2 regions of the Dietzia sp. ANT_WB102 genome follow, and region 2 is predicted to be linked to the other one. Evidence: riboswitches for the same ligand, from Rfam matches in the RefSeq annotation. Region 2 holds a riboswitch; the other holds the start of a gene.
What was found. Region 2 has a riboswitch for cobalamin ahead of FQ137_RS03540 (precorrin-8X methylmutase). Riboswitches for the same ligand answer to the same signal wherever they lie in the genome.
Positions count from the first base shown of each region.

Region 1: linked by a shared signal. The riboswitch ahead of FQ137_RS06485 (energy-coupling factor ABC transporter permease) and the one ahead of FQ137_RS03540 (precorrin-8X methylmutase) in region 2 are both predicted to bind cobalamin.

Region 1 is NZ_VOBA01000001.1:1,419,383-1,424,029, forward strand. Features, by position in the region: gene FQ137_RS06470 (energy-coupling factor ABC transporter ATP-binding protein) at 261-1,061, opposite strand; gene FQ137_RS06475 (energy-coupling factor transporter transmembrane protein EcfT) at 1,058-1,786, opposite strand; gene FQ137_RS06480 (energy-coupling factor ABC transporter substrate-binding protein) at 1,787-2,149, opposite strand; gene FQ137_RS06485 (energy-coupling factor ABC transporter permease) at 2,146-2,916, opposite strand; cobalamin riboswitch at 2,951-3,182, opposite strand; gene FQ137_RS06490 (diguanylate cyclase) at 3,230-4,408, opposite strand; gene FQ137_RS06495 (sugar transferase) at 4,405-4,647, opposite strand, start outside.
Region 2 is NZ_VOBA01000001.1:783,599-788,245, reverse strand. Features, by position in the region: gene cobN (cobaltochelatase subunit CobN) at 1-390, opposite strand, end outside; cobalamin riboswitch at 381-576, opposite strand; gene FQ137_RS03545 (nitrite reductase) at 638-1,558, shown strand; cobalamin riboswitch at 1,550-1,675, shown strand; gene FQ137_RS03540 (precorrin-8X methylmutase) at 1,726-2,391, shown strand; gene FQ137_RS03535 (precorrin-2 C(20)-methyltransferase) at 2,388-3,986, shown strand; gene bluB (5,6-dimethylbenzimidazole synthase) at 3,983-4,621, shown strand.

The sequences.
Region 1 (4,647 bases), 640 kb from region 2:
ACAGGTCATGCGGGCACCGGGAGGTGCCCACTCTCAGATGTCTACAGGCTGAGAAAGAGGTTACCGTTGGGTATCGACGAAAGATCTCAGTGGCGTCCAGGGGCGGAAATTGAGGTCCTTAGGCCCGGCAAATAACATGTCGCAGCGGAGTTCACCACGGCGTCAGGATGGTAAGTCGTCCAGATGGCGGCCAGGACAAGATAATAGATCTATTACGGGTGTCGGTCGGGGGCGGGGCTGCGGTCTCCCCGGTGGCCGGGTCACACCTCGCCCGGGTGCAGGACGGTTCGGCCGAGACGATGCGAGACCGCCGCGCCCCACGGCGGGTTCAGTCTGGCCGTGGCGAGCAACTCGCGGTCCCGCAGCACGTCGTGGGCTGGCCCGCGGGTGAGTCGGCCCCCCGAGAGCACGACAGCCTCGGTCGCCCAGGCCCACGCGAGGTCCACGTCGTGGGTGGCCATGACGATCGCCGTCCCCGTCTCGTGGAGCGCATCCAACGCGGCCACCAGGTCGTCGCACGCCAGCGGGTCGAGTCCCGCAGTCGGCTCATCGAGGAGCAGGACGCGGGGCCGCATCGCCAACGCTCCGGCGAGTGCCACCCGCTTGCGTTGACCGAAGGACAAGTGGTGGGGGACGCGGTCCGCGAGATCGGTGATTGCTAGGGACTCCAACGCCTCGTCGACCCGTCGCGCCACCTCGTCGGAACCCAGGCCGAGATTGACGGGGCCAAACGACACGTCGGCGCGCACGGAAGTGGCAAAGATCTGATCGTCGGGCTCCTGGAGCACCATCTGCACGGACTCCCGGAGACGGGTCCGGTCCGCCCGCCGGTCCCGGAGCCGCACACCGTCGAGTTCCATCACGCCCGCCTCGAGGGGGGCCAGACCCACTAGCAGGCGCATCAGTGTGGTCTTGCCGCTGCCGTTCCCGCCGAGCAGCGCGATCCGCGCCCCGGCAGACACCGCCAGGTCGACGCCGTCGAGCACGATGTGCCGTCGCCCGCCGGGCGTGTCGGCCCGCCGGTAGGAGAACCGGCCACCGTGGAGGGCGAGGATCGTCACGTCACGACCCCCAGGGCGGCGACGGCCACGAGGACCACCCCGATCACGGCCACGCGGGCGGGGGAGACCGGACGCGCCGGAGCGAGGACCGCGGTCTCGCCTCGTTCGGCCCGCATCGACATCGCGTCGTCGATCGCCCGGGCGCGAGTCACGGCCAGCACGAAGACCGAAGCGAACTGGGTGCCCACCGAGCTGATCGCGGCGCGCGCGGTCCGGTTGCCCAGCCGGAGATCGTGGGCCTGGCGCAATGTGCGGGTGGTGCCGATGAGGATGCCGATCAGGCGATACGTGGTGTCCACGACGTGCGCGAGGGGGCCGGGAAGTCCCGCCCGCCGCCCGGCGGCCAGCAGGTCCGCGACCGGAGTCGTGCAGGCCAGCGTGATGGTGGTAGCGGTGGCCGCGCTCGCGCGACTCACCGTCCGCCACGCGGTGTCCACCCCGGCCGGGTCCACCACGAAACGCCAATCCACCAGATCCCAGATGAGGGGGCCGGTGCCCAGGAGGAGAAACACGACGGGCGCGAGTAGCGCCGGCACATAGACCCGGGCGGGCACCCGGGCCAGGACAAGCGCACACGCCGCACAGATGGCCAGGATCACCGCGTGGCCTACCGGCGGCGGCACGAGAAGCGCCGCCACCAGCAAGCCACCGAAGAGCAGGAGCTTCTCCGCTGTGGGGAGGGCCGACCAGCGGTTGTGGGAGGCCGCCAGTTCGATCGGATTCATCTAGTGCCCGGCGGGGGCCGCGCCGGGAGTGGCAGTGCCCGCGGCAGCGATCCCGCTGTCCCGGCGGTGCCTGGACCGGGTCCGCAGGACGCCGATGCCGTAGCCGACGATCCCGCCGCCGATCCCGGCCTGGAGCGCGAACAGTCCCGATTCGACTTCTCCCGGCAGTTCGGGCACCAGCGGCTCGAACCAGGGCTCGTACTGCGGCGACACCTCGCCGATCGTGCCCTCAGCCTGTCCGTCGGCCCCCTCGAAGGCGCCGCCCGCCCCGGTGCCGTAGATCAGGGAGAACACCGCGATCGCGCAAGCCGCGGCGATCAGCCCGACGAGCACCCACACGTTGACGTGCTTGCGGCCGGTCATCGCGACACCTCCGTGGTCCCGACCCGAGCCTGGGAGCCGCCGGCGCCACCGTCGGCCCCGGTGGCGACTGCCTCGTCGTCGTCGTTTTCGGGGTCCGAGAGGCGTGCACGCCGGAAGAAGCCGAGGAGGTCGAGTTCGCGCGAGGCGATGCGCATCAGAACACTCACGATGACCACCACGACGAGCGCTTCGACGATCGCGAGCGGGATCTGCGTCAAAGCGAAGACCGCGAGGAACTCGCCCATCGAATACCACAGACCGTGCTCGGCACTCGGGAACGCCAACGCGAGCTGGGCGCTCGTGGTGATGTACGTCATGAGGTCGGCGAGGAACGCGGCGACGAACACCGCACCCAGCAGCGGCATCGCGACCCTCCGACACGCGACGAACGCCGCGTAGGCAGCCCACGGGCCGGCAACCCCCATGGAGAACACATTCGCGCCCAGTGTGGTGATCCCTCCGTGCGCGAGCAGCAACGCCTGGAACAACAAGACCACGGTGGCGACAAACGCCATCACCGGTGGTCGGAAGATGATCGTCCCCAGGCCCGTCCCGGTCGGGTGCGAGCTCGACCCCGTCACCGAGGGGAGCTTGATGGCCGACATGACAAACGTGAACGCCCCGGCGACGCCCAGGAGCACACCCGCCTCCGGCGTCCGACGGACAGTCCTGACGACCTCCCGCGCGCCGTGAATCACGAACGGCGCCGCGACGGCGGTCCATGCGACGGCATGCGCCGACGGCAGGAAACCCTCTGCGATATGCATCTGGTGGAACCTTTCTGCCCGTCACCTCGCGGGCACTCGTGGTGGCAGCCACGGCCGGTCTCCTGGCTCACGGTTTTCCCGGCCCATCTCATCGAGACGGGCCGAACCGCCGCCGGTCCGCCTTCCCGCCAGCACGACAAGTGCGGGCAGTGGCACGAAGGACCGGTGACATCACCGCTCACAGTGGCGAGGGCCGCCCCGGTCTCACACCGGGTTCCCGAACGCCGTAGCTGCGCAAAGCGTATACCGTGGGCGCCTCCCGAGGGGAAGCGCGATGACGATGCCACAGGCCGACCGGCCGGGGGAAACGCACCTAGGCGATCCGCCGACTCTCCTCGGGAGCCTGTCGCCGACGTTTGAGTTCCTGCCCGGCCAGTGCACCCAACGGGTGACCACTCTTGAGGTTGACCGGCGAGTCGGTGCCCTCGTCCTCGATCCCGGGTGTCCAGTGGATCGTGGGCGCGGTGCGCATCACCACCCGGTCCCGGCCGAGAGACTTGGCCCGGTACGCGCCGAGGTCCGCCTGCCGGGTGAGTTCATCAATGATCGCGGAGGCGTTCGGGCAGCCCTCGGACTCTGTGACGATCGAGGCGACCACGGCGCCCACGCTCACCGTCACCTCGCCTTCCGCCGCGACCGCCATCCGGATCCGTTCCGCGGCGGCGCTCACGTCCGCCTTGTTCTCGGCAGCGGACATCACCACGAACTCCTCGCCGCCGATGCGGCTCACCAGACTGTGCGGTGGCGCCGCTGCGGCGATGGTGGCTACGGAATTCACGAGCACCCGATCGCCGGCAGTGTGCCCGCGGCTGTCATTGACTGACTTGAAGTGGTCGATGTCGATGAGGAGGAAGCCCACCGGCAGGCCCCGGCGAACGCAGTGCTCGAACACCCGCGCGTGCCGCCTGGTGAGACCGCGGCGGTTCAACGCGTGGGTGAGTGGGTCGATCTCTCCGAGTCGCGCCACCTTCTCCATCGCGAACTCCAGGGAGCTCCGGAGGGCCACGACCAGGGCCACGGGTATCGAGACCGTAAGGATGGAGGCGGCGACCGCCACGAGTCGAGCGGTGAGGGAGGTCGACCAGAAAACGGAGAAGCCGGCGGCGAGAAGCAACGCTGCGACGGTGAAGCCGATCGTGGTCCGCCTGGTCGACGACATCGCGGCGATCGCGGGCATCGCGGACAGGAGCGCGACGATCGCCGGGGCGACGGCCGGGTCGGTCACGATGGACGCGGAGATCGCGACGCCGACCATGGCGGTGATGCCGACCACCCCGAACTGCCTGTCCGTCAGCTTGCCGACCCGGATCGTGAAGACGAACAGGACGACAGCGCACATCCAGACCGCGACCAGTGCCGACATCGCGCCCGCGTGGAACAGCTCCGGACTGGCGATGGCGAGGAGCGGGAGCAGCAGCCCCCCGCAGCTACTGACAAGAACGGCGGCGGACCGGGCGTCGTACCTCTCCCAGAGCTGCAGGGGCATAATCATGAGCCCGTGCCCCTGAGAACCGCTCTGGCGGTGAGTAGCAGGATTTTCACGTCGAGCCACACAGACCAGTTCTGGATATAGAAGTTGTCGTAGAGGGCGCGGTCGCCGATGTTCGTGTCTCCGCGTAGTCCGTGGATCGCCGCCCACCCGGTCAGCCCTACGGGGACCCGGTGACGGTCCTGATACGAGGGGACGCTGCGGGCGAACTGCTCAACAAAATGCGGACGCTCCGGTCTCGG
Region 2 (4,647 bases):
CGGCACCGTCGACAGCTCCATGAGGTCGGCGTCGGGGCTCTGTTCACCGCCCAGGACCACCACGGGCACACCCGCATCCAGCACGGCGGCGAACCCGGCCTCCCAGGAGCGCCGCGAGCCGAGGATGCGCACCACGACCAGATCGGCGTCGGTGAGGAGGTCCGGGAGGTCCACCTCGATGTCGAGTCGGGACGGGTTGCCGAGCGTCCAGGCTGAGCCGGAGGCCCGCGCGGAGAGCAGGTCCGTGTCGGAGGTGGACAGCAGGGCGATGCGGCGTTCGTGCTGTGAGTCGTGGGCAGCTGCCGTGTCGTGCGATCGTGCCGCGGCGTCGTCAGGGGACGCCGAACGCCGGGTGGGGCGCATGTTCTTCTCCAAACCCTCGTGGAACATGTCGCCGTGGCCGGTCTCCTGGCTTTCGCATCAACGCCGTGCGACCGACCTTCCCGGGCCGGTGGGCCCAGTGGTCTCCGCCCCGGGTCGGGACGGACGAGGGTGCGCGACTTCCGCGACTACAGTGGCGAGGGCCGCGCCGGCTTTTCCTCCGGCTTCCCGAACACCACGGCAGTGGCGAGCCTATCCGTCACCGCCCACCCCTGGGCCGCCGCCCTCCACCCACCGTGATGCCACACTGGCCCTCGTGAGCATCACCGAACCCACCCGCCGCACGCGCGGCGACCTGTGCCCCGGAGTGTTGCGGCCGTGGCCGGCCTCCGACGGCGCCCTGGTCCGGCTGCGCATCCCGGGTGGCCGCCTGTCGCCGGAGTCCCTCACCGCTCTGCACGGGGTCGCCGCACGATACGGCGACGACGACGTGCACGTCACCACCCGCGCGAACCTGCAGCTGCGCGCCCTGCCGATCGGGCCGGACGGGCAGCTGCCCTCCGAGGTGATCTCGGCGATCGCCGGGACCGGCCTGCTCCCCTCGCCCGGGCACGAGCTCGTGCGCAACGTCCTGGTCTCGCCGCTGACGGGGTTGGTCGGCGGCCGGGCGGACCTGCGATCGGTGACCGAGTCGCTGGACTCCGGTTTGCTCGCCGATCCCGCGCTCGGCGGTTTGCCGGGCCGGTTCCTGTTCGTCCTGGACGACGGCCGCGGTGACCTGGTCGAGCGGTCCTGCGACCTGGGGTTCGTCGCGCTCGACCGCGACACCGTTCAACTGCGGGTGGGCGACGCCTGGTCGGCCGTCGTACCGCTAGCCGAGGCCGTCGACCGATTGACAGCGCTGGCGCGCGATTTCGTCGAGGCCCGGGGCGCCGGTCCCGAGGCGCCCTGGCACGTGCGCGAGCTGACCGCCGCCTCCGCCGCGCCGCTCGCCGCGGTGTCGACTGCGGATGTGCGCCTGCCCGACCCCGCCGGACCGCTCGCCTACGGGCCGGTACCCGTTCCGTCTGACGCGTCGGCCCCGTCCCCGGCCCAGTCCCCGGTGACGGCGGGGATCGAGCACGTCGAGGCCCCGGGCGGGGTGCTCGACCGGGGTCTCGTCGGCCGCCTCACCGGCGCGGGTGTGGCCGAGCTGATCGTCACCCCGTGGCGCGGAGTGCTGGTCGTGCCCGAGTAGGCTGCCTTCCGTCCCACACGTCAGGAACCCGGTGCGATTCCGGGGCGGTTCCGCCACTGTGAGGCCCGCGTGTGACGCGTGCCGAGCCAGACACTCGCGGGGGATCAGCGCGCTCATGCCGCGTCGCTGCGCTTTCCAGTCCGGGGCGAGAACCCCGAGGAGGACCCATGCCCAGTGCTGCCCGGCCGCCGCGTCGCTATGACTACATCGACGACGGCCCCGCCATCTACGTCGATTCCTTCGCCACGATCCGCCGGGAGACGGACCTGTCGCGGCTGCCGGCGGAGGCGGAGAAGCTGGCCGTGCGGATGGTCCACGGAACCGGGCAGACAGACCTGGTCGACGACCTGCAGGTCCACCCGGATCTCGTCGGGGCCGCCCGGTCGGCGCTCGGCTCGGGCGCGCCCCTCCTCTGCGACGCCCACATGGTCGCGTCGGGGATCACCCGCGCCCGGCTCCCCCGGGACAACGATGTGGTGTGCACGCTGTCCGATCCGGGTGTGCGCGAGCTGGCCGCACAGATGGGCACCACCCGCTCAGCCGCCGCGCTCGCGTTGTGGGGTGACCGCCTGGACGGGGCCGTCGTTGCGATCGGCAACGCCCCCACTGCACTGTTCCACCTTCTGGAGATGCTGATCGACGGGGCTCCGCGACCGGCGGCGATCGTCGGGTGCCCGGTCGGGTTCATCGGTGCGGCGGAATCCAAGGCGGCGCTGGCCGCGTTCTCGAGCGACCACGGCATCGACATCCCCTTTGTCACCGTGCACGGCCGGCGTGGGGGGTCGGCGATGACCGCCTCGGCTGTCAACGCTCTGGCGCAGGAGACCGAATGACCGCCGCACACCCCGTCGGCAACGATGGCGTCGGCGCGTCAGGCAGGCTCTACGGGGTCGGCGTGGGCCCCGGTGACCCCGAGCTCCTCACCCTCAAAGCCGCCCGACTCATCCGCTCCGCGGCCGTGGTGGCCTATCACGCGGGTCGCGGCAAGGAATCCAACGCCCGACGGATCGCTGCCGACCTCATCGGCCCCACCGTGATCGAGGAGCGGTTGGAGTACCCCGTGACCACGGGCGTCACGGACCATCCCGGCGGCTATGCGGGCGCCATCGCGGACTTCTACGAGTGCAGCGCACAACGGTTGGCCGAGCACCTGACCGCCGGCCGTGACGTGGTGCTGCTCTCCGAAGGGGACCCGCTGTTCTACGGCTCGTTCATGTACATGCACGACCGGCTCTCGGAGCGTTTCGACACCGAGATCGTGCCTGGGGTCCCCGCATTCGCCGCAGCGACCGCCACCTCGGCCACGCCGTTGGTCCGACAGACCGACGTCCTCACGGTACTGCCCGGCACGTTGCCCGAGCCCGAGCTCGCGCGACGTCTCGCGGACACCGACGGGGCGATCATCATGAAGCTGGGACGGAACTTCCCCTCCGTGCGCAACGCACTTGAGGCCGCCGGGCGGCTGGACGGCGCGGTCTATGTGGAGCGGGCGTCGATGGCGGCCGAGCATTTCCGCGCGGTCGCGGACGTCGATCCGTCGACCGTGCCGTACTTTTCGCTCATTGTGGTGCCCGGCGATTCGCGGCATGGCGACCCGACCGGCCGCCGCACCACGCCCACGGCCCGCACCACGCCGACGGCGCACGCTGGCGACCCGCAGGTGGCATCGGGCGGGTCGTCGCCGACTCCCGCCGGCCCGGTCCTGCACGTGGTCGGGCTCGGCCCCGGCCCGGACGCCTGGCTCACCCCGGAGGCCTCCCAGGTGCTGGACGGTGTCGACCACGTGGTGGGGTACGCACCGTATGTCGATCGTGTCCCGCAGCGGGCAGGCCTGACACGCCACTGCTCGGGCAACACCGTCGAGGTGGACCGGGCCGGGCTCGCGCTGGATCTCGCGCTCGCCGGCGAGCGGGTCGCGGTGGTCTCCGGCGGAGACGCGGGAGTGTTCGGCATGGCGGCCGCTGTGTTCGAGGCCGCCGAGGATCCTCGGTACGCCGACGTCGACATCCGCGTGGCGCCCGGGGTCTCCGCCGTCCAGGCGGTGGCCGCTCGGGCGGGAGCTCCCATCGGCGCCGACTTCGCGGTGGTGAGCCTGTCCGACCGGCTCAAACCCTGGGAGGTGGTCGAACGACGCCTGGATGCAATCGCCGCCGCGGACCTGGTGCTGGCGATCTACAACCCCGCCTCCCGCTCGCGCACCCGCCAGGTCGCCGACGCCCGCGAGATCCTGCTGCGCCATCGCGATCCGGCCACGCCCGTCGTGGTGGGCCGCGACGTGGGTCGGGCCGAGGAGTCCCTGACCCTCACGACGCTCGGGGAACTCGACTGCAGCTCGATCGACATGAAATGCCTGCTCATCGTGGGCGCGTCCGGCAGCCGGGTGACCGGCTCCGGCCGCATGTGGAGCCCGAGGTTCGTCCGCGGATGACGCTTCACCATGCCCCGGATGACGACTCCGCGACCGACATCGACGCGTTGTGGCGCGTCCTGGCGAGACGGCGCGATCACCGGCACTTTCTTCCCACACCGGTTCCGCGCGCCACCATCGAACGGCTCCTCGAGGTATTCGCCGTCGCGCCGAGCGTGGGGCTCAGTCAGCCGTGGCACGTCACCGTCGTGCAGGACCTGGCGGTCCGCGAGGCCATCCACCGGGGATTCCAGGAGGTCCGTGCCACTGAAGCCGAACGGTTCGACGGTGAGCGTCGCGAACTCTACGACTCACTCCGCCTCGAGGGCATCCTCCAGGCACCGGTCGGGTTGGTGGTCAGTCACGTCCCCCCTGTGGGCCCGACGCTCGGCACCACCAGCGTCCCGGCAGCCACCGAGTACAGCGTGGTCGCCGCCATCACCCTGCTCTGGCTGGCGGTCACCGCCGAAGGACTGGGGATGGGCTGGGTGAGTCTCGTCGAGCCCGACCATCTCTCGGCGAGCGTGCCCCTCCCCCACGGCGCGCGGCCCCTTGCCTATCTCTGCCTCGGGCACCCCGCCCTGGACCTCGACGAACCGTTGTTGCAGACCGTCGGCTGGGGTCGCCGTTCACCACTGTCGGTCGACTGGGTCTAGCCGTCGGAACGACGCCCCTCCGGCCC